Lacibacter sediminis: one gene and its partner. The protein of the gene in region 1 interacts with the protein of each later gene in a pairwise test. Links are inferred from orthologs where the notes say so. Each region holds a gene or a part of one and is shown on either strand. Other genes may lie near its edges.

Evidence for each region.
Region 2: the proteins of H4075_RS09680 (region 1) and topA interact in binary tests that used the Escherichia coli proteins (3 or more experiments, as listed by UniProt). The link is inferred for Lacibacter sediminis from one-to-one orthologs.

What each region holds. Positions count from the first base shown.
Region 1 is NZ_CP060007.1:2,254,374-2,266,981, reverse strand. What follows is about bases 6,430-9,400. They hold H4075_RS09680 (IMPACT family protein), read right to left. Parts: upstream 8,231-9,400; coding sequence 7,628-8,230; downstream 6,430-7,627. Other genes in these bases: ribD (bifunctional diaminohydroxyphosphoribosylaminopyrimidine deaminase/5-amino-6-(5-phosphoribosylamino)uracil reductase RibD), read right to left, coding at 9,169-9,400; H4075_RS09675 (EamA family transporter), read right to left, coding at 8,283-9,167; H4075_RS09685 (YdcF family protein), read left to right, coding at 6,773-7,534; H4075_RS09690 (hypothetical protein), read right to left, coding at 6,430-6,680. Also shown: H4075_RS09735 (DsrE family protein), read left to right, coding at 1-100; H4075_RS09730 (hypothetical protein), read left to right, coding at 231-695; H4075_RS09725 (hypothetical protein), read left to right, coding at 802-1,344; H4075_RS09720 (hypothetical protein), read left to right, coding at 1,426-1,647; H4075_RS09715 (sugar porter family MFS transporter), read left to right, coding at 1,776-3,092; H4075_RS09710 (GNAT family N-acetyltransferase), read left to right, coding at 3,215-3,760; H4075_RS09705 (bestrophin family protein), read left to right, coding at 3,817-4,800; H4075_RS09700 (L,D-transpeptidase family protein), read left to right, coding at 4,961-5,605; H4075_RS09695 (hypothetical protein), read right to left, coding at 5,610-6,107; more of H4075_RS09690, read right to left, coding at 6,183-6,429; more of ribD, read right to left, coding at 9,401-10,233; prmC (peptide chain release factor N(5)-glutamine methyltransferase), read left to right, coding at 10,284-11,177; H4075_RS09660 (hypothetical protein), read right to left, coding at 11,192-11,893; H4075_RS09655 (ExbD/TolR family protein), read right to left, coding at 11,967-12,380; H4075_RS09650 (MotA/TolQ/ExbB proton channel family protein), read right to left, coding at 12,393-12,608.
Region 2 is NZ_CP060007.1:3,098,192-3,110,944, reverse strand. The notes cover bases 9,601-12,716. They hold topA (type I DNA topoisomerase), read right to left. Parts: upstream 12,398-12,716; coding sequence 9,803-12,397; downstream 9,601-9,802. Other genes in these bases: H4075_RS13155 (DUF3592 domain-containing protein), read right to left, coding at 12,552-12,716. In the rest of the region: H4075_RS13205 (nuclear transport factor 2 family protein), read left to right, coding at 1-317; H4075_RS13200 (hypothetical protein), read right to left, coding at 368-1,621; H4075_RS13195 (Hsp20/alpha crystallin family protein), read right to left, coding at 1,743-2,174; H4075_RS13190 (BrxA/BrxB family bacilliredoxin), read left to right, coding at 2,380-2,796; H4075_RS13180 (DinB family protein), read right to left, coding at 3,351-3,860; H4075_RS13175 (S8 family peptidase), read right to left, coding at 3,959-5,656; amaB (L-piperidine-6-carboxylate dehydrogenase), read right to left, coding at 5,827-7,380; H4075_RS13165 (TonB-dependent receptor plug domain-containing protein), read right to left, coding at 7,510-9,435; more of H4075_RS13155, read right to left, coding at 12,717-12,753. UniProt on the Escherichia coli protein: Releases the supercoiling and torsional tension of DNA, which is introduced during the DNA replication and transcription, by transiently cleaving and rejoining one strand of the DNA duplex.

The DNA of each region.
Region 1 (12,608 bases):
AGAAGATTTATTACCCGGTGTGCAAACTGTACCGGATGGCATTTATGAACTGGTAAAAAAACAGGCAGAAGGCTACGGATATATTAAAGTGGCGAATTGATGATGACCTGCATGATCCGGTTACAAATAAAAAATGGCTTGCTTCAGTCAAGCCATTTTCCTTTCATCCAAATCAGAAAGCAGGCCAAGGAAAATGATTTAACTTAATCTTCCTTAAACAACCAATTGCTATGCGTAAACTGTTTACGGCAAAAGTATTGCTGGCAGGTATTATCGTCGGCACACTGGATATTTGCGCTGCCATGCTCCAGTTTTTTCTCAAAACAGGTAAGGATCCTTTTATTGTTCCAAAGTTTGTTGCAAGTGGTGTGTTTGGCAGTGCTGCAATGAAAGGCGGAGCAAATATGATAGCCTGGGGATTTCTATTTCATTACTTTATTGCCATGAGCTTTACTGTATTCTTTTTTTGGCTTTGCAGCAAACGACCCTCTCTTCTTACCAATCGCCTGTTAACCGGAATTGGTTATGGCATATTTACCTGGGCAGTGATGCGTTTTGTAGTGGTGCCCCTGTCACTTACAAATAAACAACCCGCTACTCTAAATGGAACCTTGATGGCCATCCTCATACTTATTGTTTGCATTGGTATTCCGTTGGCTTATATGGTGGCTGCTTTTCGGAAACAGGCGGAATAAACGGCTTCGTTATAACCCTGAAATAATTTTTGAATCACAACCAGTTTGAAAGTTTGGAAATACGGAAAGTGGCGAATAATTTAGTGAATGTTTGTAATTCTATAATATGACATTTCGTACAATACTGCTGACGATTTCGATTTCAGCATTTCTTTCCTGCGGTTCAAATCCTGCAAGTGAGACAACTTTGGTAAAAGCTGACTCAATACTGGATGATTTGAATATAGCTGAAGAGGATCCATCTGACACCCAACCAAATACTATAGATAAATACGCTAATATTCTAAGTATTATTCAAAAAGGAGATACAACGATATTAGACGCTGACTATATTCAATATTTGACTGGAGAAGCAGCAATTGAAGAAGCAACAAAAGCCGGTGAAGTTGACACATTCAGAACAAAAGACGGCAGGATTGAACTAGTGGTTCCGAATGATTATTATATTGTGAACAAAAGCAAGAAAATCCGACAACTATCTCTTACAAGGGATTGTGCTTTTGATTTGTTGTATAATCCAGACAGGGCTCATCCAATCTCCGGCAATTCCTTAAAAAGTCTTAAAACAATTTATCGTGACAGCCCTTTCATATTGACAATTGACAAGAGTGGATTCGTTGTAAAAATAAAAGAAGTCTTTATACCTTAGAATAAATCCAAACCCACGATTATAACAGTGTTATTCCAACTTTAGAATTGAACAACAAGATTAAGCAACAACACCTTTACCATGTTCAAATCAAAAACATTCTATTTTATTCGTATGATCATTTTTTTGGCATTTGCTGTTTACTTAATTACATATGTATGTATGAATTGGAGCAGGCTCATCCAAAGTGACCGTATGCTTTTATTTATGCGTATTCTCGGAAGTGCTTATTTCACCTACAAAGCCATTGATTATTTTATAGAATGGCGCAACTGGGGCAAACCGGATACAGAAGCAGTATAGAAATTGATACTGTGTACAAATCTCCAAACATCAATCGTTTGCAGAAATAAGCATGTACTCATCTTTCAACAGAAATATTATTTTCACCGCAGCCTCTGCTAAGAATCTCATGCCTAAACCACGATTGCATGCAAACAAACAAACTACTTCTCTGGTCGCTCACCGTTGCGTTGAGTGGTTTCTTATTTGGATTAGACGTTGCTGTTATTTCAGGCGCTGAACAAAAGATTCAGCAACTCTGGCAATTGAGCGATGCCATGCATGGGCTGGCAATTGCAACTGCTTTGTACGGCACTGTCATTGGTGCATTGTTTGGCGGTCTCATTGCTGATAAACTCGGTCGCAAACGCTCCTTGTTCTGGATCGGCTTATTATTCCTTGTATCATCGCTGGGTTCGGCCATGGCGCAGGATGTATATGTGTTCATGATCTTTCGTGTGCTGGGCGGTTTCAGCATTGGTGCATCATCGGTTGTATCACCATTATACATTTCTGAAATTGCACCGCCAAAGAAACGGGGATTTTTAGTTGCCCTTTTTCAATTCAACATTGTATTTGGAATACTGTTCGCATACGTATCTAATTATTTTCTCGGCGCTACCGGAGAAAATGATTGGCGCTGGATGCTGGGCATTGTTGCCATCCCTTCACTCCTCTTTATTTTACTCACACTGTTCATTTCTGAAAGTCCACGTTGGCTGGTATTACACAAAGCTGATCATACAAAAGCAAAAGATGTATTGAATCAAATTGATCCATCCACTGCAGAACAAACATTAAAGGCCATCATTGAATCAAAACACAGCGAACGGAAAACAACGACAAGTTTCTTTTCAAAACAATTCCGCTGGCCTATCCTACTTGCATTTCTATTGGCATTCTTCAACCAGGCATCAGGTATTAATGCCATCATCTATTATGCACCACGTGTATTTGAAATGACGGGACTTGGCACATCATCAGCATTGCTGTCGTCAACCGGAATTGGATTAGTGAATTTAATTTTCACCATGATCGGTCTTTCGCTTATTGATCGTTTTGGCCGCAAGCTGCTCATGTACATCGGCTCCATTGGCTACATTATTTCATTGGGTCTGATGGCGTATGCATTTTATACCGATCAATATACCGGGATGCAGTTTTTTGTATTTATGTTTATTGCTGCACATGCAGTTGGACAAGGAGCAGTGATTTGGGTATTTATTTCAGAGATATTCCCGAATGAAGTAAGGGCAAGCGGCCAATCGTTTGGCAGCCTCACCCATTGGGTATTCGCCGCAATTATTGCCAATGCCTTCCCTTGGTTTGCCGGCAAATATGGCGGTGCCCCCATTTTCCTTTTCTTCTGTGTAATGATGGTACTGCAATTGCTCTATGTGCGTTTTATGATGCCTGAAACAAAAGGAGTAGCATTGGAGGATATGGAAACAAGAATAATTCATTAATGTGAAACCAATCACAATAGAATTACGTAAATTGTTAAACACAAACCATGAAAACATCAGTACAATTGAATAAGAATCTGTAATCTTTTTTGAGCAGACCTGTGCAGTACTGAAAATGTAAAATGATGACAGCTTTAACCAAACAAAACAAACCGGTTATACTCAGGCAACTGGACGGTAATGATCTTGATCGCCTGCTTGCTTATCTCCATCAACTAAGCCCGGCAACGGTAAAGCGTTTTCAGCCACACTCTTTTCATAAAGAAGAAGTAGTGAATTTTTATCATCATCACGAGCATGAAGCATGGGTAGCTGTTGATCCATCATCTGAAAACATCATTGCCTATACAGTTCTGAAAAAAGGCTATCTGCATCATGATTACCCACGCTTGCAACAATATGGCGTAGATATTTCCTATGATCATTGTTATACCATTGCTCCGTCGGTTACAGACGAATGGCAAAGTACGGGTGTTGGTCAACTACTATTTAACAACGTACTTACAGAAATGAAGAACAGAAATGTGAAACAGATCATTCTTTGGGGTGGTGTGCAAACGGATAACTATAAAGCTGTTCGTTTTTATCAAAAGAACGGATTCCGTTCCCTCGGCCATTTTCAATACAATGGCTTAAATGAAGATATGCTCCTCCAGCTTATTGATTAGTTTGTAAAACTGAATCCATTTTCTTCTTATTTTCAGTTTCAAATCATCAACTACATATGCATGCAGGTCGCCAGTATTCACTGAAAGAATTTCTTGTCTGGACAAGAGATGAAATATTCAGACTGTTTATAATTTCTGCTATCCCTACGGTATTGTATCAATTATTCGATTGGCATTGGCTGGCCATTCCATGGGTACCGATTGCGATGATTGGTACCGCTGCCGCTTTCATAGCGGGTTTCCGAAATACACAAACCTATAGCCGCTTGTGGGAAGCAAGACAGATCTATGGCTCTATTGTAAACCTGAGCCGTGCATGGGGCATGATGGTGAAAGATTACATAAAAGATGAAGCCGCACACAAGCCAATTATTTACCGGCACATTGCGTGGTTAACTGCACTAAGGTTTCAATTGCGTGAAACAAGAGCATGGGAGAATACACAGAAGCGATACAACATCGAGTATAAACGTTTTTATATTATTCCTGAATGGCAAAGCAAAAAAGAAGATGAATTGAAACCCTTTTTAAGTGATGAAGATTTGCTGCATTGTCTGCAAAAGAAAAACTGTGCTACACATCTTATTAAACTCCAGTCAACCCATTTAAAAGAGTTACACGAAAAAGGACAGCTTGATACGCTTTATCATATTGAACTGGAAAATATGCTGGTGAATTTATATGAACAGCAGGGCAAATGTGAGCGTATTAAGAATTTCCCTTACCCACGACAATTTGCATCGATCAATTTATTTTTCATTCGCCTGTTTACATTTATTGTACCGTTTGGCTTGTTGAATGAATTTCAAAAACTGGGCGATGTTTATGTTTGGTTGAATATTCCGTTTAGTTTAATTGTGGCCTGGGTGTTTATGAGTCTTGAACGTGTAGGCGAAGCCACAGAAAATCCGTTTGAAGGCAGTGCGAATGATGTGCCTATTACTGCATTGAGCCGCACTATTGAAATTGATCTGCGTGAAATGCTTAACGAAAAAGAGCTGCCGCCGCCTGTAACTCCCGTAAATAACATACTGATGTAAGTAAAGCTACCAGGTTGTTTTTCCCATTTTTAAAAAGGCTTTCCCTATTTGCATTTTTGTATGCAATAAGAAATTATTTTGCATCGTTATCTCATTGATTCGATACCCTCCTTCTGCACTGTAAAACCGTTTCAACTGCTTTATTTAAACAAAATATGCTATGAAACTTTTTACATCAGTACTATTACTGTTTACAGTGCTTATAATGGCCTGTTCAACCAATTCAAGTCCGGCCGCATCTGTTCCGGAAACAACAAACGCAACACCGGTTGTTTACAAATCCACCGCTTCATCAACTACAAATGTTGACAAGACCGGCATTCGTCCCATGCAAAAATATTACCGACCTGCAGGTACAGCTACAGGAACAGTTCGCATTATCATTGACAAATCTGATTTTGAATTGCGTGTGTACGACAGCAAAGGATTACTGGCTGCATACCCGGTTGTATTTGGTCTGAAACCGTTGGAAGATAAATTTATGCAGGGCGATCGCAAAACTCCCGAAGGCTCGTTCAAAATTACCTATGCTAAAGAACATCAACTATGGAGAAAGATGTTGATGCTGGATTATCCAACAACAGAAAGCATGATCAAATACAAACTCCGCAAAAAGAATGGACTTATCCCTGCAAATGCAAATGTTGGTAACGGGATAGGCATTCATGGTGTTGAAAGAGGTAACGATTATTTTATTGACCGTTACTACAACTGGACCAACGGATGCATTTCACTCAAGAATACACATATTGACGATCTTGCCCGTTATGCACAAACAGGTACGATCGTTACTATTCAGAAATAAATGCTTAGTTGATATTGCACAGATCAATTTCATCCATTGATTTAGTGCTAAGGATAACTTTGTTGATCACCTCTTTCATGTTATAGTAAACGATCATGATGCCAAAGGCCATTTGATACGCTTCCCAATTGGCATCTTTCATTTTAGGATTACCAAAGCGTACAAACAGATCATCTCGTTTGGCACCCAAAACCGGAACACTGAATTTTCCTTTGAATGCATCTGTGATCACTACATAATCACGTTGTACGTAAAAGCAGATGCCTTTATCGTCGTAATAAACACCGCCACCACAACCTGATTCGTTTCCTTCTTTATCGGCTGAAGTAAAGCATGGTAGCTTGGCTTTGATCTGTTCAGGATCGGCATTGGGCTTTGCTTCATTGATCCAGCCTTTGTACACATCAACAGTGATAACGCCACAATCTGGCTTTGTTTTTAATTGGGCTGTTGCCGCAGAACCAGTCAGTAAAACTGCACACAGAAGAAAAGCATATTTCATAGTAACTAATTTAAGAATGCTGCAAATCTCCTGTATAAGTCTCAATTGAACAAATGAAGCTTTACGCAATAAGGGTTAATTAGTAGTGCAGAGATCTATATCATCAGTTGTTTTGGTACTGATGATCACTTTGTTTACAACGCCTTTTGCATTGTAATAAACGATCATGATTCCATAAGCCATTTGATAGGCTTCCCAGTTAGCATCTTTTAGTTTGGGATTACCGAACCTTGTAAACAATCCGCCTTTTTTAACACCCATTACAGGCGCTGTAAATTTCCCTTTGAATTTTTCGTTGATCACAATGTAATCACGTTGCGTATAAAAACGAACACCTTTATCATCCAGGTAAACCCCACCACCACAGGTAGAGGAAGGCGCTTCTTTTTCGGAAAAAGTAAAACAAGGAAGCTTTGTTTTTATTTGCTCAGGATCGGCATTAGGTTTGGTTTCATTGATCCAGCCTTTGAATACATCAACCGTTAAAACCCCGCAATCAGGCTTTACTTTTAATTGAGCTGATGCTGCAACACCAGTGATCAGGAATACAAGCAGAACCGCAGTCTGTCTCATAAAATATTTTTCTTTATTACTGCAAAATCCCTGCTAAAGTTTGTTTTACCCAGCTTTCTTTGCCGGCAACAGGAAATTTTTATCTTCACGGCATGTTTTTTCTGTTATCGAAACTTCTGTCCATTTTTATTTCGCCCTTTAACTGGCTGCTCATTTTTGTCCTGATCACTTTTTTTACAAAAGACCAGCAACGAAAACGCCGACGGCTTATTTTCTGCATCAGTTGGTTCCTGCTTTTTTCAAACCCATACATCATTCATAAACTTTCGCTTAGCTGGCAGGAAAAGCAAAAAATATTGACTGCAGGTGAAAAATATGAAGCAGGTATTCTACTGGCAGGTTTTGTTTCGTTTGAATTTAAAAGCAAACAGGGTTTTTACGGCGGCGCAAGCGATCGTTATATACAGGCCGTTCGTTTATACAAACTAGGGCACATCAAAAAAATATTGATTACAGGTGGCAGCGGAAGTGTGTTACGACAGGAATATAAAGAAGCGGATTTTGTAAAAGAAGAATTGTTGTTGATGGGCGTTGCGAAAGAGGATATATTAAGCGAGAACCAAAGCCGCAATACTTATGAGAATGCTGTTTATTCAAAAAAACTACTTGATTCATTGCAGTTGAAAGGTCCTTACCTGCTCATAACCTCGGCGATGCACATGAAACGTTCGCAGCAGGTGTTTACAAAAGTGGGATTGAACACCGTTGCTTACCCCTGCAACTTTACGTCGATCAATAATCCGCAGCTATTCTGGGAATCTGTTACACCGTCGCATCATGCATTTCAGGGATGGGATAATTATTTGAAAGAAGTAGTTGGGTTACTGGTGTATAAGATGACGGGCAAAGCTTGACAAAGACACAAGGTTCAAGGAAGAAAATCCAAAAAACAAAATCCAAGGAACAAACCGCAAGCAGGGACCGACTTACAACTTAGAACCTTGAACTTACAACTTTCTTGTCTCCACCGTATGCATCTCCCCTAACTTAAACAACACTTCTTCCAACCTGTTTTTAGGAATACTGATCTCAACATCACAGAATAAATTCTGCTCTTGTTTTATAACAGTGCAATTGTATTGTTTTACTATGATCATTACATCGTTCATGCGTGTATAATCAAAGTGCAATTGATAGTTCACTTCAATTTGCTTTTGAATGATGGGCGTTGTTTGCAAAGCCAGCGATGTAACTGTTCTGTACGCATTGATCAAACCTGGCACACCTAACAAAGTGCCACCGAAGTATCGCACCACAACCACCAGCACATTGCAAAGCTGCTTGCTGTCGATCTGTCCAAGAATGGGCCTGCCTGCACTGCCTGATGGTTCTCCATCATCACTCACACGAAATGTATTGCCATCAACACCTAACCGATACGCAAAACAATGATGCACCGCTTTTGGATGTTCTTCCTTCAGCAACTTCATCTTTGCTTTAAAATCATCAACCGAAGTTAGCGGGTAAGCATAGGCCAGAAAACGACTACCCCGGTCTTTAAACTCGGCTACAACAGGTTGGGCAATGGTATAATAAAATTCTTCGTTCATGTAGTGAATAGTCAATGGTGAATTGTGAATGGGAGTTTAACAATGAGCAACGTTATCCATAGGCAATTAATGCAATAGCAACAATGGATAATACAATTCCCATCCAGTTAAGTTTGGTCAATTTTTCTTTGAACATTAAAAATGCCGCCACCGTACTGAATAACACGATGCCCATATTATTGATGGGGATGATGGCAGAACTGTTTCCTGCAAATGCTTTCAACACACCCATGAGGCACCAGATCGAAAAATAATTCGGTATACCAATGATGATTCCTGCAAGAACAGCTTTTGGTTCAAACTTTATCCGTCCGCTTGCAAACAGGAAAACTAAACTGATAATTCCAATAGACGCAGCTGCTGCAAATGCACTGATGAGATATGCATTTTGATTTTCTTCGTTGATATAAGTTGTTTCAACATATTTGATCATTGTATCGAGCAAACCACTGGCAACAAATAAAATCACCGGCAAAAGAAAATAGGCTGTCTTTACTACTTTGCCGGAAGGTTCAACATGTCCGGGTGCTGGCCAGCAGGTAAGCACTACTGCAATCAGTGCTGCAACTACACCAACTATTTTAAAAATTGTGGCTTCTTCGTTATACAGGTAAATGGAAAACAAAAAAGGTATTACCAGCGACAACTTATTTCCAACTGATGCAACAGCTACACCCATTGTTTGTGCAGTCTTGGCAATTACATTGAACAATGAAATAAATATAGTGCCCATCAACATGGCCCAGCGAAACCACTCCTCGCCCATTACATCTTTGTTAATAGGAAAAGTTCCATTCACAAAAGAACCTGTAATAACACAGGTAATATAGTTAAATACAATTGCCTGGAATGTATTGATGCCAAACTTCTCAACAAGCTTAAACGACAATGTTAACCATGAACTGAAGACAATACTACCGAGCAACAATAAAAGCATATTACAATGAGTGATGAGTAATGAATGATGAGTTTATAAAGTATCCAATTCTATCTGAACCGATAAGTTGTTCGCCTGTTTGTACGGAATTGATCAATTGTGGTGCTGTTAATCCATTATCGACAGTTAGTTGATCGTTGGTAATGATTCTTGCTTCATCCCACAAACCGGCAGCAATAAAACTTTGCAGCAGTTGCGCACCGCCTTCCACAATTACGCTGTTAATGTTGAGTTGATATAATGCATTTAATAAAGCAGGAACGGTTTCGGCATTTGGCAATTGATAGTATCGCACATTCACTTCTTCACTATTTTTTATTGAATTAAAAATGATGGTTTTTGCTTCATCATTAAACAGTTTTAATGTATTCGGTAACCGCAATTGTTTATCCAGCACCAAACGAACAGGTTGTTTGCCGGGCCAGTAACGGTTGGTAAGTTGCGGATCATCAAGCAAAGCAGTATTTGTTCCTACAAGTATAGAAGCTTCTTCACTGCGCCATTGATGTACCAAACGGTTGGTCATTTCATTACTGATCAACAATCGCTCCGACGATTTAGAAGCCATCATTCCATTCTTTGTTTGTGCCCACTTGAGAATGATATAAGGACGTTGCTGCCGGTGAAACGTAAAGAACCGTTTGTTGAGATCAATACATTCGTCTTTCAACACATCAACGATCACTACCACACCAGCAGCTTTCAGTTTTTCAATTCCCTTGCCATCCACTTCTTTAAACGGATCTCGACAACCGATCACCACTTTCGGGATCTTGTGGTTGATGATGAGATCGCTGCAGGGCGGCGTTTTACCAAAATGGGCACAGGGTTCGAGTGAAACGTACAAAGTAGATTGTTGAAATTTATCGGTCTGGCCGTTTTGAACAGCCTCACCTATACAATTTACCTCCGCATGGGCTTCGCCATACTGTTGATGCCATCCTTCGCCAATGATCTCGCTACCATGTACCAACACCGCCCCAACCATGGGATTGGGCGCAACCGAACCTGTGCCTTTACGGGCAAGTTCAATACAGCGTTGCATATATTGTTCGTCGGTGATCATCTGTAAGGCTGCAAAAATAGCGGATTCGGAAGAAGCAGGTAGATTTGCGTATGACTTGGCAGGAACAATACCAACACTTACGGGAAGCATTAACTGCTGTACATGAAATATCTGAAGCTGAAGCGATGGCTGCTTTAGTAGTTGAACATGTAGGTAAAAAGAAGTTGTATCACCTCAAACAAGAGAACATCCCAGCTGAAGAAACCCAAAAGATTGATCGCATTCTGCAACAATTGCTCACTCATCGTCCGCTACAATATGTATTGAACGAAGCCTGGTTCTATGGGTTGAAGTTTGAAGTAAATGAAACTGTGTTGATACCAAGACCGGAAACAGAAGAATTAGTTGATTGGATCATCAGGGAAGTACGAAATACGAAGTACGTGGTACAGGATTCAGCCTCACTCGCCACTAACTATTCACCACTCACCATTCTCGACATCGGTACCGGCAGTGGCTGCATCCCCATCGCTCTCAAAAAAAACCTTCCCGAAACAGAAGTCTCAGCCATTGATGTTTGCAGTGAAGCATTACACACAGCTACAATTAATGCTGTAAACAACGAAGCAGAGATCAACTTTCAATTGCTTGATTTTTTGGATGAGAGCAAATGGAGTGAACTAAGGAAATACGATATCATCGTCAGCAATCCACCCTATATCAAAACAACAGAAGCAAACACGATGAGTAAACATGTGCTGGAGTTTGAACCGCACAAAGCTTTGTTTGTACCTGATGTAGATGCATTGTTGTTCTATCGAAAGATCGCTGACTTTGCATTGCATCATCTAAAGTCAAACGGAGCTGTGTATGTTGAGATCAATCAGCAGTTGGGGAAAGAAACCGTTGAATTATTTCAGCAAAAAGGATTTACTGTTGAATTGAGGAATGATATGAGTGGGAATGAGCGGATGATAAAAGCATTTGTGAGCAGTGAAAAATAAATAGCACTAGGTTGTCAATCTGCAGTCACCTTAAATGCGATATTATTGGGTAATGCTATGATATTCCCTTGTTGATCTTTGACTTTAACCTCATCGAAAATCACACTATATCCTGCTTTTATTCTAGCCCATGCACTCAACAAGTAATCAGGAAATGTTGCCGACGAAATTATTGTGTAATATGGTTCGGCAAATTCTTTATCGACGGTTATGTAAACTACGGCACTAACCAAGTCCAGACCTGGAGTTAAACTGATTCGATCAATTTTTTTGAACATAGATACCGGAATATTTCCTGTATAATATCCGAGAAGATTAAAGCCATGTTCAATACCGTATCCATCATAAACAATTTTTTCAGGGGAAGTAACTACGATGTAGCTTTCCCTTGCAAGTAACATCTTTTTCCCTTCGTTAACATTGTAGGCAGAAACCACTACCCTGCCATTTTTTAAACTATCAACAAGATATATTTGTTTATCAGGGCTAAAAATCCTTCCCTGATTTACCGTGATCATCATCTGTTTTCTTACATTACTATCGGATACAACCGCTATTGCATTCGATTTATCAGAATACATTGTATCGCCCTTCGCATTATAAATTGAAACAGTATTATTTACAGTTTGCCCACCAACCGAAATAGCAGTAAACAATAACAAAAATGTAAGTGCAGACTTGCAAGAGTTATATGTGCATATAGGTATTCTATTCATCGGTAAGATGTATCAATTTTATCGGCGAAACTGCATTTGAATACTTCGTACTTTCAACTTCCCACTTTGTACTTTACTGCACTCCTTTCTTATCAACACTCATCACCGCCTTCACACCCAAGCGATCGGCAGCACGGAGAACTGCAGCAAAACTTTCAATGGTGGCGTTACGATCGGCATTGATCACAATACTTACTTCTTCTCCGCTGTTGCGTTTAGCGCTGATCATTTGCGAAAGCGTTGTATCCATCAGCAACGGATCAACAGGTTTGGAGCCAACATAAAAATGATTGGTGGCATCAATGGTTACCACCACCGTTTGCTTACTGCGGGTATTGCTTTTGGCTTTTGGCAATGATGCTTTGCGCACATTGGGGTTAGCCAGTGTTGATACAATTAAGAAAAACATCAACAGGATGAACAGGATATCGTTCAGCGCATCTGTAAACACCTCCGATGATTCTGCTCTTTTCTTTCTGAGATTCATGCGTGAGTTGGTTTAACGGGTTGGTTCCTGCAATACATCAAGAAAATCGGCAGCTGATGCTTCCATTTTATTCAATGCTTTCTCCACCTGCGTATGCAGAATGTTATGGCACAGGTAAGCGATCAAACCGATCACCAGACCACTGATTGATGTAATCAGTTTTGTGTAGATACCGCCGGCAATGGTACTCAGTTCATATTCGCCGGTGGCATTAATATTAAAGAAGAG
Region 2 (12,753 bases), 840 kb from region 1 along the record:
AAAATGTATTCTCTGAATGGGCTGTGTTGCAAACCATCAGTCGTACAAAAGAAGGGGCAACGATGATACGTACTGATAACATCAGTCAGTTCGCATCTTTTGTTGGTAAATCAAACAAAGGTGATGCTGATGAACGTATAAGTTTTGGAGCAGTTCATATTGATGGTGCGTTGGCAAGTGTATGGACGCCGTATGAATTTTATTTGAAAGGAACCTTCAGCCATTGCGGCGTAAACTCGTTTCAACTTGTTCGGATCAATGGAGTATGGAAGGTGCAGTACCTGATCGATACAAGACGGAAGACGGATTGTAAATAAAATGTACACAAACAATAAAGAAGCCGATGAATGTTCATCGGCTTCTTTATTTATTTCTTTTTGTTTCGATACTTCCTGTTCACTTTTGGATCATCGAAATATTTGTTGGCATCTTTAGGGTCTTCAATGTTGATCTCTTCAAGCGGTACATCGATGAGCTGTAACTGAATTTGTTTGAGATCGGTTTTCAGCTTTGTTGTTTTGGTAATGATGTCGGGATCCTTTTCACTCACCAGTCCGTTCTCCTGCAGAATATATTCTAATCGCCTGATACTTGTACGCACCACTGAAACAGAGTTCTGATCGTTTACTTTATTTGGTGCAACAGCTTCTTTTACGGGTACGAGGGTTACACCAACCGCAGGCAACACACGACCTACATTTTTCTGTTCTTCATTTTTTGATGTACTCAGAATGGTTCCTGCTAAAGCTGAGGAAGACGAAGTCATATCAAAAGCAACTCTTTTGTTGCGGGTATGTTTAATTTTTTTATCAAGCGTGCGGAAAGTGAATTTTAATTGCTGGATGTATCGGTTATAATCGGTAACAACTTTATCATATTCCTGCTTTTTCAGCGGATAGTTAATTGCATCCCTTACAATAATGCGTACTGTAGCCGTATCCTTGTTTCTGAATTTATCGGCGCCAACAAACAACAAACGAAATATTTTTACTTTCCCGCTATCGTTATCTTTCACAAAATCATACGGGATCCACCACACAAATTCATCTTTGCATTTGGTGATGGCGTTTTCCGGTTTTATCGGAATGCTGCTTTCAAAATTGATGTATTCGATGGGGAAGTTGCCGTTCTCACAGTTCAACACAAAACGTGCAGTATCACCTTCGTCAACTGTTACTGTTGATGAAACCGATGGTCTTATTTTCGATTGAATGATCTCTGTGTTAAAGAATACGATCGTAAAAACTGTATCAGCTTTTTCAACCGGGTTATTTAAATTTTGAACGCCAAGCTGCACTTTGTATTCAACGTCATACTTCAATCGTCCGGAAAGAAAATAAGCTTTATCTGCTTTGAATGTGAGCAGGCCGTTGTCTTTATTGATGCGTAAACCAACAGGTGAGTTCTTAAGGTACCAATAATAATTAGTGATCTCTTTGTTGATCTCCAGTTTATAACTGAGTGAGCTGTCTACATGTAATGTAAAATAAGGGTTCAGGTTGCGGATACGCAACGTTGTATCCACTGCAGGTGGAATTGCATGAACAGAATCAGGAATATCCTGTGCCTTGGTGCTCAACAGGATAAACAGGCCGGTAAGAAGGGTTAATAGAGCTTTCATGTCGATTGTGGCGAAGATAATCATGTCTGCTGAAACACTTGTTAACAGAAACAAAAACCCCGTTGTAAAAACAACGGGGTAACCAAAACCAACTGCTATAAAACAAGCTATATGAAATCTATTACTGAATAGTGATCGTTTTCACAGGTTGTTGCTGTTCTGCTTTCTTAGGCAGTAACAATTTCAACAAACCATTTTCGTATTTCGCCTGGATAGCTTCTGCATTGATCTTCTCATCAACTGTAAAGCTGCGTTTAAAGCTTTGGAAGCTGAACTCACGACGAACTACTTTCGCATCTTCATTCTTCGCTTCTTCTTTTTTCTCGTAGCTGATGGTTAATAAACCTTTGTCTACAGAAACATGAAAGTCTTCTTTATTGCGGCCCGGAGCATTTAGCTCAAGATGATAAGCATCAGAAGTTTCAACGATGTTTACTGCAGGAGAAAAAAGATTGTTGACTGTTTTACCAAAAGCAGGTAACTCATTGAAAAACTCATCAAAGAAGTTGTTGAGGTTTTTCTGAACGGGGCTGTGCAATTTTACCATTGTCATAGTATTAAAGTTTTAATTGTTTTTAATAATGGTATGGAATCATCAAAGCATATTCCAACAGGTTTTTTTGCGCCGTCATTTCAGATTTACGAATATAAATGCGACAAAAAGTCTACTATCCTGCAATGGTTCTGTCAAAATTTCTTTTTTTACTGATTGAATTTTCAATTCCTGTAGCTTTGCATAAAATTTAAACTATTACATTATGTATCCAGCAGAAATAGTATTACCCATGAAAGGGGAAATGACTGAAGGTGGTTTTGATGAATTGTTATCAGCAGAGTCGGTTGACAGTGCATTAACGCAGAAAGGGACAAGTCTCGTTTTTATTAACTCAGTTTGCGGTTGTGCGGCAGGTAGTGCAAGACCAGGTGTGTTGATGGCTGTGCATAACAGCACGAAGCGTCCTGATCATTTATTGACCAGCTTCGCTGGTTTTGATATTGATGCAGTGAAAAAGATCCGTGAGCATTTGTTGCCTTATCCTCCAAGTTCACCGGCTATCGCATTATTTAAAGATGGTCAGTTGGTTCACATTATCGAACGCCACAACATCGAAGGTCGTCCGGCGCAAATGATCGCACAAAATCTTATCAGTGCATTTGAAGAGCATTGCAACTAGCTAACACATTGAATGTTTATCGCATCCCTCAACTTTTGTTGGGGGATTTTTTTGGGTGATAGGTATGTCATACTTATAACGATTGATAAAATGTTCCATCCTGCAATAAGTAGGACATACCTCAGCCCAAAATCTTATTTTTGCAGTTACTGTAAACTAAGCTATCGTTCCCGTTTCGGCGGGATAGGAAAGTCCGGACAGCATAGAGCAACGTACCGGTGAAGAGCCGGGTGTTCCGCCTCAGGCGGAGCAACAGAAAGTGCCACAGAAAATAACTACCCACCTACGCCAAGGCTATGGTGGGAAAAGGTGAAAACGTAGGGTAAGAGCCTACGGGTTATAACAGCAATGTTATAGCGGGGTAAACCTTACGTGCTGAAATGCCACATATACCGTCGCCTGAGAACGGCTCGTTCGATGACGGAGGGTAGGCAGATTGATCCTTCAGCGTAAGTTGTTGGACAGATAAATGATAGCTCTCGACAAAATCCGGCTTACAGGTTTACAGTATTTTAAAACATCAGGCTTCCGTTACAACGGAAGCCTGACCTTTTTTACAAGTATCGTTCTTCGAGGATGCGTTTATGATGCAGAAAGTGCCCGAGTGTTACATACCCAATTGCATTCACGGTAATGGAGTTGTTATTAGCCATACCGCTGGTATTTAATTCTTTCCAGGAGAAGCTATTGTACAGCAATTCGCTGCTTTTGCGAACGGCTTTGAACTCATCGGCCAACGATTGTATTGTGCGTTTGCTTACATCCGCAATGGCCGCATACTCATTTTCATCAAAACCACTAAGTGGGGAGGGGCTCTGGCGTGCAAACCATAGTGCACGGTGGGTGAAGATGCGTTCCGCATCGATCATGTGCTGCAATAATTGTTTCACCGTCCATTTACCTTCAGCATAAGCATGATCAGCTTTTGAATCCGGTATTGATGCAAGAAAAGAATCGAGTACTGCAAATTGATTTTCGAAAGCTTTCTTTACATCATCTTCCTGCACATTCATTACATAGTTGTGATAAAAAGATGAGTAGTCGTTAGTGGTTGGTCGTGACATGATAATCAGGTTTTGGAATATGCATAACAGCAAACTGCTTCAGATATTGTAAACATAAAAAGAAAACCCGCTGAAAAGCGGGTTTTAAAGTCAAAGTATTATCCTTTTTTCGATTTCTTAACTTTTGGTTTTGGTTGCGGTTTAGGTGCTGCCGGAGCAGTAGTGTTGCGTTCACCTTTTAATGTTGCAGCAACTTTAATTGCTTCGTATGCATTTAATAAACCACCTGTGCGACTGAAGTTTGCAAAATCTTCTTTCTCCTCACTGCCGGGTTTTGTTACCTGCATGTTTGGATTAACTGAACCTTTTTCAATACAAAACTTCACCTGTTCCGGTGACAGATCAGGATAGTAGGATAGAATGAACGCTGCTAAACCAGCTACCACAGGGCTCGCCATACTTGTTCCTTGTGCAAATCCATAAGTATTACCACCGGGAATAGTTGAATAAATTTTTACACCCGGAGCAAATACATCCACTTCCTTTTTACCATAGTTACTGAAGTCTGCAGCAAGACCACCTGTTTTGGGATCGCCGCTTGCACCAACAGTAATAAAGTTGGGAGCTTTCATTTTTGTTTCAACAATATTCGGGTTAGGATAGTTCTCAGAACTGTCTACATTCTTACCATCGTTACCTGCTGCATGTACTAATAGTACACCTTTGCTTTGTGCATAACGAACTGCGTCATCAACCCATTTCTTTTGTGGGGAAAAACTTTTACCAAAACTCATGTTGATGATTTTCGCACCATTATCAACAGCATAACGGATAGCAAGTGCAATATCTTTATCGTGCTCATCACCATCAGGCACGGCACGGATAGTCATGATGCGTACATCATTTGCTACACCATCGACACCAATACCATTGTTACGTGCAGCGGCAATGATGCCGGCTACATGTGTTCCATGGAAGGGAGTGTTCGCCATAACATCGGGGTTGCCATAAAAACGATCATTGAAATCGTAATAATTATCTTTTACTATTTCACCACGATAATCTTTAGGAGCGCTAGTTGAAGCAGAAGCTTTTTTCTCCTGGCCCTGGTAATAACTGGTAAACTCTTTAATGATGAAGTCGTTGTTGGCATCCATCAATTCAAAACCTTTGAACAATGCAAACATGGTTGATTTTGCATCGGCTTCTTTTGAATTGGCAGGTTTAAATGTTGCCAGATCGTTACCAGTATATTCCGGTTTGAATTTCAATTTCAATATGCTGTCAGCAACAGTTGATTTGTTGTACAAACTTTTCAGAAATACAACTTGTGTTTGTGCTTCAGTTGAACCATGTTCAATATCTCCCTGTGCTTTTTTGAAAATGCGGTATTCTTCTTTTTCAATTGCTGACAATTTGCTTTCATCAACAGTGCCACCATATTTAGGTTTGAGTGCATGATACAAACGTGCAGCTTCGTAAGAATCTTCTTTTACATTTTTGCCATCTTTACCACCAAGAAAATTCCAGCCATAGTAATCATCTACATAACCATTCTTGTCATCATCAATTCCGTTGTTGGGAATTTCTTTTGGGTTACGCCACAATACCGGCTTCAGATCTTCGTGTAAGGTATCAATACCACTGTCGATCACCGCCACAATAACGGTTGTGCTTTTTTTGTTTTTTACAAACTCAAGCGCCTGTTCAAGACTAATACCATAAAATCCATCAGAAGATTGATTTTTGAGATGCCAGCCTTTAAACTGATCTTCTTTTACAGAAGCCTGGGAGAAGGCACAGATCGAGGAGAGGGCGAATACGGATGTTACAAGCAACACTTTGTTTAACTGCATATGTCTTTCTTATTTTAAAACGATTTGTAAAGTTGCGGCATGTTGGGCAAATAAATATACCGTTTACCCACATTTTGCAGAATTTTTTGAGTGAAACAGCCGCCCTCATTGCTTTTCAGACGGCTGTTGATTAGTCGTTTAATCTATTGGCAAAGGCTGTTAAGGGATACTTAAATATCAAACTTAATTCCCTGAGCCAGAGGCAGATTTGTTGAATAGTTGATCGTGTTGGTTTGACGGCGCATATAATTTTTCCAGGCATCGCTGCCACTTTCCCTGCCGCCACCGGTTTCTTTTTCGCCACCGAAGGCACCGCCTATCTCAGCGCCGCTCGTTCCGATATTTACATTGGCAATTCCACAATCGCTGCCGGTAGTTGATAAAAACTGCTCCGCTTCACGCATATTCAAGGTCATGATGGAAGATGATAAACCTTGCGGCACGCCGTTCTGAATAGCAATTGCTTCATCAATGGTTTTATATTTCAACAAATAAAGAATAGGGGCAAAGGTTTCATGCTCAACAATTTTGAAACCTGATTTTGCTTCAGCTATGCATGGTTTTACATAACAGCCGCTTTCATAACCGGCACCTGATAAAACGCCGCCTTCCACAATGAAATGTCCGCCTTCGGCTTTACATTGTTCAATTGCTTTGCTATATGCGTTTACTGCATCAGTATCGATCAATGGACCAACATGGTAGCTTTCATTCAACGGATCACCAATGCTTAATTGTTTGTAAGCAGCAACCAATTTTTCTTTAACCGTATCGTAGACCGATTCATGAATAATCAAGCGACGGGTAGTAGTGCAACGTTGACCAGCCGTTCCAACAGCACCAAACACGGCACCACGAATCGCAATGTTAAGATCTGCATGTTCACTGATGATGATGGCATTGTTACCACCTAGCTCTAATAAACTTCTGCCTAAACGTTGTCCTACAGCTGCACCAACTGATTTGCCCATACGAGTACTTCCTGTTGCAGATACCAACGGGACACGAGTATCGTTACTCATCCATTCACCAATTTCTCTGCCACCTTGTATCAAACAACTCACACCTTCGGGTACATTATTTTTTGCAAAGACTTCTGCAACGATATGTTGACAGGCGATGCCGCACAAAGGTGTTTTTTCTGATGGTTTCCAAATGCACACATCTCCACAGATCCATGCAAGCATGGTGTTCCAGCTCCACACTGCAACGGGGAAATTGAATGCTGAGATAATGCCAACAATACCTAACGGATGCCATTGCTCATACATGCGATGCAATGGGCGTTCGCTATGCATGGTCAATCCATGTAATTGGCGGGAGAGACCGACCGCAAAATCGCAGATGTCGATCATTTCCTGTACTTCACCATAACCTTCCTGTAAACTTTTACCCATTTCATAAGATACCAATCGACCGAGAGGTTCTTTTTTTGCACGCAATGCTTCACCGATCTGTCGAACAATTTCACCACGTTTAGGTGCAGGCCATGTGCGCCACTCTGCAAAGGCTGCTTGTGCTTTTGCAATCACTGTTTCATACGTTGCTTTATCGGCTGAAGTAACTGATGCGATTGTTTTTCCATCAACGGGTGAAGAAGAAGTAATTGTTTCACCGCTTGATGTTAACCAGTTTATTCCTGTTGAAACGCCGCTATTCTGTGCTTTGATGCCGAGTTGTTGAATAAAATCATGCATACGATCAATCGTTTTTATGGACTGCAAATATCAAGAAATTAGTTCGGATAAAACGAAGGGGCGAGTTTTCACCCACCCCTTTCGGTTGTTCTTTTTTTGAGCGCATGCGGCCCCTCCAGGGAGAGGATATACAGTTTGATGTTTTTAAAGCGATATTTATAAATTCACTTTTATTCCACCCATTACCCAACGTGTTGGCATAATGCTGCCGAGCAGATCGCTGTAACGACGGTTGAAAATATTATCGGCCTGTACAAATACACCCAGTTTGTCTTTCAGCAAAAAGAGATCAACACGTGTATTCAAAATAAAATAATTGGCGCTGATTGGAACGAACGGTGCTGCAATTGATTGTGGTCTTCTTGCTTTGAATAAACCATTTGTACTCACTGCAATTTTTTTATAACGGTACATCACATTAAAGTTGATGAGTTCTCTTGCATGGTTTGAAACATAAAGCGAAGGAATCGTATCACTGCTGCGGCTACGCATCCATACGAAACCAAGTCCACCGGATAATGAATGCTTATCACTAAACTCGTGCGTGTACTGCACATCGGTTTCAATACCTGTAGTATTTACTTTGTCGATATTATTTGCAAGAAAATAATTACCACCGGGAACAAGATTTACCTGGCGGGGCATATTTGCATAAGACGTGAAGACGTAATCGATCAGGTTTTGTTGGAAACGTTCGAACCAGGTGGTTGAAATTTTTAATGAAGAGTTGAGATAATAATCAGCACCCACTTCATAACTCAAAGATGCTTCTGAGATCAGATCAGGATTTCCGATACGTTGACCGGATGGAACAGGGCTACGCTGATAGTTATTAAAACGTTCCGTGAAATCGGCATCTCTTGTTGTACGACCAACACTTCCACGGAATAAAAATGATTCGTAACGATACGAAGCGTTCAACTGTGGAATCAATTCCCAACCGGCACGCTCATTCCAGTCAACACGCAAGGCAGGATTTAATTGCAATGCTTTTCCGATCTTTTGATTCAACACCACAAATGCACCTGCATTCGATACTTCATGATTGCCTCTGTCGTTCGAAACAATTTTACGGCTGATAAATTGCACACCTGATGTAATGGTTGAGTTATCATTGATTTTATAATCGTGTAAGGCCAGTGCCTGAAACAACGATGAATTATTCACGTTTGCACTAACTGCTTTGCGGAAACGATACACATCGTTTGCTTCTTTATAACCTGCATCAAACGAAAAACTATGCTTGTTTTTTTTGTGCATGAATTTGAGATGATGCCAACGACTGATCACTGATTCTGTCGCAGTATCACTTAAGAATGTTGTATAAAAATTCTGAGCGTTAAAATCACGATCATCATAGCCAAAGCGATAAGCAACACTTGTGTTTTCAGATAGTGCTTGTTTAACAGAAGCAGAAATAGTGGTGAGGTTGAAATAACCTTTTGTGCCACGCAGTTGTTGCCCTTTTGTATTATTCGTGATCACACCAACAGATGCAGTTGTATTCTTCTGATGAATAAATGCACCAGCTTGTGCATTGAATAAGCCAAAATCACCAGCAGTTAATTGTGCATTGATCTTATGTCCGTTGGTATTTTTCTTTGCAGCGAATGTTTTACTGATGATATGAATGACACCACCAACAGCTTCTGTACCATAGATCGCAGAAGATGCACCTTTCAACACTTCAATACGATCGATCTCGGCAGGAGAGATGGGGATATAAGAACTGAAGTGACCTGTTAACGGATCATTCAAACGAATGCCATCAAGTATCACCAACACCTGTTGAAACGTACCTCCACGAATGGTGAAATCAGCCTGCGCACCCATTGGTCCACGGCTTTGCACTTCCACACCCGGTACATAACGCAGCAATTCATCAATTGACTGCACAGGAAGTTTTTGCAGTACATCACCTTTAATAATTAAAATGTTTCGACCGGTCTTTGAAGCACTAACCGGAGTTAAAGAAGCAGTAACAGTAATAGGGTCGAGTTCAATTTCTTTTTGTTGTGCATTACTGTTGGAGAACATACTCAAGAGGGCAAGACTCGAGAGTGAGAGTTTTAGCAGTTTCATTCGTTTTAAGTTTATAATCGTCGCAAAGATATAGGTAGTGGAAGTGTAAATGACTGATTTTTCTCAATGAAAATACTAATGAATGAGTGTTATTAGTAAATGTCAGTTTGTGCAATCGGTTGAATGGATAATCAGAGCTGCAAAAGTTTTTCTGATGTAATTAATCTAACTCTTACCACGTCATGTCGACGAAGGAGACATCTCTAAAATTCAGAAGAGTTAAGTATTGAGATTCTAATTAAATTATTTCAATACAATTCTTCGGAGATGTATCCTTCGTCGACATGACGCAGTTTGATGAAATGTTGCAGTAACATTTGTGTAGCTCATTAAATTAAAAAGTCCCGTTTTATAACGGGACTTTCGATTATTTCTTCTTTGCTGCTTTTTTAGTAGCGGCCTTCTTTGTCGCTGCTTTCTTTTTCGTAGCAGCCTTTTTTGCTGCTGCTTTTATTTGTTTGGAGAAAGCACCCGGCATTTGTGCTTCGATCATTTTCTTGATGTCTTCCACAGGCATTTGCGCCACTTCTTCTGTGGTGTATTTTTCACCATCTTTTTTCTTATCGATCTTCAACATTTTTTTGCCGAAGCGGATGAAAGGTCCCCAGCGTCCATTCTCCACTGCAATGTTTTCATCGGGCCAACGAACAATAAAACGATTTGCTTCTTTCTCCACCTTTGCTTCGATCAATTCATTGATATCGTTGTTTGAAAGATTTTCAAAATCATATCGCTTGGGAACATTGATGAACAAACCATCCCATTTAATAAACGGACCAAAACGTCCTTTGCCTTTTGTTACCGGTTTGTTTTCAAACATGGCAACAGGTGCATCGGCTGTTTGTTTTTCTTTGATGAGTTCTATTGCACGATCCATGGTTACTTCCAATGGTTCTTCACCACGTGGAATAGAAATAAACTGCTCACCAAATTTTACATAAGGTCCAAAGCGACCAACATTCACACTTACTTCTTCACCTTCATATTCACCCAGCGTTAATGGAAGTTTGAACAGATCCATCGCTTCTTCGTAAGTAATGGTTTCAATACTTTGGTTTTTTCGCAATGCAGCAAAACGTGGTTTCTCCTCATCACTCACATCGCCAATTTGCACCATTGGTCCAAAGCGTCCCATACGTGCAACGATCTTTTTGCCGCTTTCAGCATCTATACCTAATTCACGTTCGCCTTTAATTCGCTCTGCATTTTCAATGGTATTATCTACATCCCGTTTAAACGGACTGTAAAATTCTTCCAGCATTGCATTCCATTTCAACTTGCCTTCGGCCACATCATCAAACTCACCTTCAATATGTGCGGTGAAGCCATAATCCATGATGCTTTCAAAATGTTGCTTCAGAAAATCCGTTACCACCAAACCGAGATCGGTAGGGAAGAGTTTCGATTTTTCTGCACCGGTGTTTTCCTGTTCCATGCTTTTGCTCACAGCATCGTTCTTCAACTGCAATACACGGAAATCACGACGTACACCTTCTTTATCACGTTTCTCAACATAACCTCTTTTCAATACCGTAGAAATAGTTGGGGCGTAAGTCGAAGGACGACCAATACCCAATTCTTCCAGTTTCTTTACAAGCGATGCTTCTGTATAACGTGGAGCAGGACGGGTGAAACGTTCTGTTGCATTCATCTCAATAAATGGTAATTGCTGACCAACAGCTAACGGCGGCAACATACCTTCCTGCGTTTCATCTTCATTCACTTCATCATCGTCACGGTCTTCACGATATACTTTTAAAAAGCCATCAAACTTTAATACTTCACCTTCGGCTTTTAATTCTTCGTTATTGGTAGAAATAGAAATATTGGCTGTTGTGCGTTCCAGTTCGGCATCAGCCATTTGGCTTGCCATCGTACGTTTCCAAATGAGTTCATACAAACGTTTCAGATCCTGGTCTTCAACCGTTGTATTTTCCATGTAAGTAGGACGGATGGCTTCATGCGCTTCCTGAGCACTTTCATTTTTGTTTTTGAATTTGCGAAACTGGTGATACTTATCGCCATACATACCTTTTATAGTACGTGTAAGATCGCCAAGGGCAGTATCACTCAAACTCACACTATCAGTACGCATGTAAGTGATCTTACCACTTTCATACAACTTTTGAGCAAGCTGCATGGTGCGGCTTACGGAATAACCAAGCTTTCTGCTGGCTTCCTGTTGTAAGGTTGAAGTGGTGAAAGGAGGTGCCGGTGATTTTTTGCCGGGACGCACCTGTATGTCCTTTACCTTATACGAAGCGCCTTTGCAACTGTTCAAGAACTTCTCTGCATCTTCTGCAGCATTTTGCTTTTTTGCTTCGGCTTTAAATGTAACGTTGCGATCGCCAAGATCTTTAGCGGTAAACAATGCTTCAATTTTAAAAGAAGAAGTGGGAGCGAAGGCGTTGATCTCACGCTCACGTTCAGCAATTAACCGAACGGCCACACTTTGCACACGGCCGGCACTGAGGTTGTTCCGCATGCTCATTTTGCGCCAAAGAACAGGACTGAGTTCAAAACCCACGATACGATCTAATATTCTTCTTGCCTGCTGGGCATACACCAGGTCCATATTAACGGTACGTGGATTTTGCACCGCTTTCTGGATGGCAGGCTTGGTAATTTCGTGGAAAACAATGCGTTTTGTTTTGTAGGGATCGAGGCCCAACACTTCACATAAATGCCAACTGATGGCTTCTCCTTCACGGTCCTCATCCGTTGCCAGCCATACTTCGTCGCTTTTTTTGGCCAGCGCTTTCAGGTCTTTTACCACTCTTTCTTTTTCGTCGGGGACAATGTAACGGGGTTCGAAATTGTTGTTGACATCAATACCCATTTCATCTTTCTCAAGGTCACGGATATGGCCATAGCAGCTCTTCACCTCGAAGTCTTTTCCAAGGATCTTTTCTATCGTTTTTGCTTTGGCAGGGCTCTCTACAATCAGTAAATTCTTAGCCATAAATTGGTTCCACAAGCCGGCTTTTTAGAGGACATCGGCAGCACAATATTATAAAATGATTGATAAATGGAAGAAAAGAGTGCTGGGAGGGGTGTTTAAGAATAGGTAAATGAATGATAGAAAATGAAGAAAAATCAATCGATTTGTGTCTGACTCAAATAACTTTTTGCTTAGCAAAAATGAGCAGTATAAACGCTAAAACAAAAAATCCTGACCACAATTCAATCATACCAATCCAGTAATACGGAAAAGAATATAAACTGGCTTCGCCAGGTATTTGAGGGTTGTAGATTACTTTAACTATATCGCCAACCCGGTAGGGCCGCAGGTAAAAATTCCTGTCAGCATACGCATAA